2 regions of the Agromyces sp. NPDC127015 genome follow, and region 1 is predicted to be linked to the other one. Evidence: predicted binding sites of a transcription regulator. Region 1 holds the regulator's gene; the other holds the start of a gene.
The links. Region 1 encodes HspR, which represses chaperone genes until heat shock. Its sites were predicted from a motif close to AAGTTGAGTCNNNNNGACTCAACTT; they were not measured.
Positions count from the first base shown of each region.

Region 1 (2,388 bases):
AGCGAAGCGTCTCGAGACCCGCGCATCAGGTCTCGATACGCGCTACTCGACCACCGGACCCATTTCAGACAGACTCAGAGAGAGGAGGTGCCGATGGCCAGTCAGGACTGGTTCGACAAGGACTTCTACCAGGTGCTCGGCGTCTCCAAGGACGCGAGCGACGCGGAGATCAAGAAGGTCTACCGCAAGCTCGCGCGCAAGTACCACCCCGACCAGAACCCGGGCGACGCTGCGGCCGAGGCGAAGTTCAAGGAGATCAGCGAGGCGAACGCGGTGCTCTCCGACCCCGAGCAGCGCAAGGAGTACGACGCGATCCGGGCGATGGGCACGGGCGCGCGGTTCACCGCGCCGGGCGCCGGCGGCCAGGGCGGCTTCGACGACGTCTTCGGCGGCATGTTCGGCCAGGGCGGCGGGCAGCGCTACACGTTCCAGCAGGGCGGCGGCGCCGAGTACGACGACCTGCTCAGCGGCCTGTTCGGGGGCGGCCGGTTCGGCCAGTCGACCGGCGGATACCGCGGGTTCGGCGGCCCGACCAAGGGCCGGGACGTCTCGGCGACGACGACGCTCGACTTCATCACCGCCACCAAGGGCGACCAGGTCACCCTGCAGACGGCCGACGGCAAGCCGATCACGGTGCGCATCCCGGCGGGCGTCTCGGACGGCCAGAAGATCCGGCTGCGCGGCAAGGGCCACCCCTCGCCCGACGGCGGCGAGACGGGCGACCTCATCCTCACCGTCAACGTGCGCAAGCACCCCGTCTTCGAGCGCGACGGGCTCAACCTGCGGGTCACCGTGCCGGTGACCTTCACCGAGGCCGCGCTCGGCGCGACCATCCAGGTGCCGACCCTCGGCGGCGACCCCGTGAAGCTCAAGGTCGCGCCCGGCACGCCGAGCGGCCGCGTGCTGCGCGTGAAGGGGCGCGGCGTGGAGACCAAGAAGGGCACAGGCGACCTGCTCGCGGTCGTGCAGATCGCGGTGCCGTCGCACCTCTCGAAGGACGCGCAGGCGGCCGTCGAGGCACTCGCCGCGGCGCTGCCCGACGAGAACCCACGCGACGAACTGCTCGCGAAGGCCCGGGGCTGACATGAACGAGACGAGCCCGCTCTTCGTCATCTCGGTCGCAGCCGAGCTCGCGGGCATGCACCCGCAGACGCTGCGGCAGTACGACCGGCTGGGCCTCGTCTCGCCGACGCGCACAGCGGGCAAGTCGCGCCGCTACTCGATGCGCGATGTCACCCAGCTGCGCGAGATCGCGCAGCTGTCGAGCGAGGGCGTGAGCCTCGAAGGCATCCGCAGGGTGCTCGGGCTCGAAGACGAGGTGCAGTCGCTGCGGGCCCGCGTGCGCGAGCTCGAGGCGGCACTGGCCGACGAGATGCTCAACCGCCCGGGCCGGCGCATCTTCGCGGCCGGCTCGGCCGGAGAGGTGATCACCCTCAAGGCCGGCACGCGCGCGCGCCGTGAGAACGCCGTCGTCGTCTGGCGCCCGCTCGAACGCTGAACGTCAGCGCGTCGTCCGGCATTCGGGCGAATGCCGGACGACGCGGGTTCGTGCCGATGAGGCCTCAGCGGCCCCGGACGGGGTACGAGACGATCTGCCCGTCGCCGAAGACGCCGGCCGAGACGACCACCTTGCCGCTCTGCCATTCGACGCCGGCCGGGCTGTCGACCTCGGCGAACGTCGAGACCGATCCGTCGCGCGTGATCGCCGACACCTTGCCGCCGAACATCTGGCTGACGTAGATCGTGCCGTTCGGCGCCACCGCGAGTCCGGTCGCTCCGGCGAAGCCGGTGGCGACCAGCGCGGAGTCCCCGCTCACCGGGTCGACGCGGTAGACCGAGCCGTAGGGGAATCCGAGCCCGGGCGCCCCGGGAAGGGTCGACACGTAGAGCATCCCGTCGGTGCCCATCTCGACGTCGGTCGGCACGGGCTCGGCGTCGTAGGTCAGGCCGACGACGCACTCGTCGAGCACGATCGGCTGCCCCTCGACCTCGCCGACCACGCGCATCTCGTCGGTGACCACGAGCGGCTGCGGGGGCAGCACGGCGACCGTCGAGACCTCGTCGCCGACGACCTTCAGCACCGCGTTCATGCCCGAGTCGGCGACGTAGGTCACGCCGGGCAGCGCCAGCGTGCCGTACGCGTGGGTGTCGACCAGCCCCTGGTAGCGCGGGTTCACGAACGGCGGCAGCGTCGCGGCGCACTCGTCGGAGATCTCCTCGAATCCGTACCAGCTGTCGCCGTCGGGGTTGTTGGCCTGCTCCCACGCGAGCAGGTCGATCGACGTGTCGCCGGCGGGGCCGCTCGACTTCAGCCACGACCCCTCGATCGTCTGCTCGTCTCCGGCGCGTTCGCTCCAGGTGACGGTCGGGCCGAGCACCGAGACGCCG
Region 1 is NZ_JBHXDI010000001.1:578,069-580,456, forward strand. Features, by position in the region: gene ACFWGP_RS02670 (DnaJ C-terminal domain-containing protein) at 94-1,083, shown strand; gene ACFWGP_RS02675 (heat shock protein transcriptional repressor HspR) at 1,085-1,498, shown strand; gene ACFWGP_RS02680 (ScyD/ScyE family protein) at 1,563-2,388, opposite strand, start outside.

Region 2 (2,388 bases), on a different contig from region 1:
TCGTTGATGCCGGCGCGCGAGCGGCGCACCGCGTCGGCGACGGCCGCGACGGCACGCTTCTGGCCGATGAGGCGCTTGCCGAGCTCCTGCTCGAGGTGCAGCAGCTTCTCGGTCTCGCCCTGCATGAGCCGGCCGACGGGGATGCCCGTCCACGCCGAGATCACGGCGGCGATGTCCTCGTCGGTGACCTGCTCGTTGACCATGCGCGGTTCGCCGCCGGCGTTGCCGGACGCATCCGCCTGCTCGGCCGCCTCGAGGTCGCGCTGCAGGTTCTTGATCGTCTCGTACTCGAGCCGCGAGGCCTTCTGGTAGTCGCCGCCGCGCAGTGCGAGGTCGCGCTGGGTGATCGCCTCGTCGAGCTGCTTCTTGAGGTCGCCGACCCGGTTGAGGCCCTGGCGCTCGCGCGCCCACCGTGCCTCGAGCTCGGCGAGCTCGCGCTCGAGCGACACGAGCTGCTCGCGCAGCTTCGCGAGCCGCTCCTTCGAGGCGTCGTCCTTCTCCTTCTTGAGGGCGAGCTCCTCGAGCTTCATGCGATCGACCTGGCGCTTGAGCTGGTCGATCTCGACGGGCGACGAGTCGATCTCCATCTTGAGTCGCGACATGGCCTCGTCGATGAGGTCGATGGCCTTGTCGGGCAGCTGGCGCGCCGTGATGTACCGGTTCGACAGGGATGCCGCGGCGACGAGCGCGGCGTCGGAGATCGTGACCCCGTGGTGGGCCTCGTAGCGGCCCTTGAGCCCGCGCAGGATCGCGATCGTGTCCTCCACGCTCGGCTCGCCGACGTACACCTGCTGGAATCGGCGCTCGAGCGCGGCGTCCTTCTCGATGTACTCGCGGTACTCGTCGAGCGTGGTCGCGCCGATGAGGTGCAGCTCGCCGCGGGCGAGCATGGGCTTCAGCATGTTGGAGGCCGCGACGGACCCCTCGCCGCCGCCCGCGCCCATGAGCAGGTGCAGCTCGTCGACGAAGGTGATGATGCCGCCCTCGGCCTCGTTGATCTCCTTGAGCACGGCCTTCAGCCGCTCCTCGAACTGGCCGCGGTACATCGCGCCCGCGACGAGCGCGGAGATGTCGAGCGAGACGAGCTGCTTGTCCTTCAGCGACTCGGCGACGTCGCCCGCGACGATGCGCTGGGCGAGACCCTCGACGACGGCCGTCTTGCCGACGCCGGGCTCGCCGATGAGCACGGGGTTGTTCTTGGTACGACGGGTCAGCACCTGGCTCACGCGCCGGATCTCGGCGTCACGGCCGATCACCGGGTCGAGCTTGCCGGCCTTCGCGAGGTCGGTGAGGTTGACGCCGAACTGTTCGAGCGCCGACTTCTGCTCCTCCTGCGAGTTCGGCGCGCCCTGCATGTTTGCCACTCAATGGTCCCTTCGTTCAAAACTTGAGTCTACTGAACTCAACTTTGCGAAGGGGGTCGGTATTCCGGAATCGCGCGGAATCTCCCCCGCGCTTCACGCTAGACCGGATGCCTCGGGGTGGCTAGCCCGAGGGGCGGCCGTCGCGCGGCGCACCGCCGTGCGGGCGCTCAGTCGGCGCTCGCCCGCGGCTCCGGCTTGCGGCCGTCGCGATCGGTCCTGAGGTGCGGCAGGTCGGCGGCGCGCATCGGCTTCGACGCCGCGAGCTCCTCGACCCGACGCGAGCGTCGGGCGAGCGGCGACTCCGACGCCGTCTCGAGGATCAACCGCTCGGACGCCCGGTAGATCGAGACCGAGAGCTCTGCGTCGCGGTCGGCGACGGCCTCGAGGGGCACGAGCACCGCGGCCTCCCACGTCTCCTCCTCGACGACGCGGTGCCCGCGGAACGCGTCGTCGGGATCGGTGCGGTCCGGGATCCCGATGCTCAGCCCGGGGTCGACGACGGCCTGCAGGGCGACGACGGCCTTGCCCGCCCTCACCTCGATGAACGCGGTGCCGCGCACCGTGCCCTGCTCGGGCGGCGCGACATCGACGACGGTGCTGTCGAGCACGCGGATCTCGCCCCGCTCCACCTCCAGTCGCAGCCGAACGCTCCTCGCCTCCGGGCTCGGTTCGATTCGCGCTGCCACCTGCGGCCCCCAATCCCTGCGCCGCGTCTTCTCACCGTACAGCGCGAGGGATGCCTCGACGCCGGGCTTCGGGCGTCCGGTCCGCTCCTTGAGGGCGGCCGACAGCAGCCGGCCGTCCTTGAGCCGCCCTCGGCGGGCGGCGTTGCGCCGCGCACCGCCGGGTTCCTCATCGAGCCGCTTGCGCGGTCGCTCGCTGGTCTCGTCCATGATCTCGCCCCTCCTCGTGCCCGGCTCACCAGTTGCGGCCGAAGCGGTAGTCGTGCACCCACCGGTGGTAGATGCAGTCCATGGCCAGCGGCGCCGTGCCGCTGAAGGTCGACGTCCAGTCGGCATTGTGG
Region 2 is NZ_JBHXDI010000002.1:679,190-681,577, forward strand. Features, by position in the region: gene ACFWGP_RS09365 (ATP-dependent Clp protease ATP-binding subunit) at 1-1,355, opposite strand, end outside; gene ACFWGP_RS09370 (hypothetical protein) at 1,532-2,257, opposite strand; gene ACFWGP_RS09375 (M64 family metallopeptidase) at 2,283-2,388, opposite strand, start outside.
Region 2: a site for HspR is predicted at 1,385-1,409, ahead of ACFWGP_RS09365 (ATP-dependent Clp protease ATP-binding subunit). Genes of this name have one in related genera too.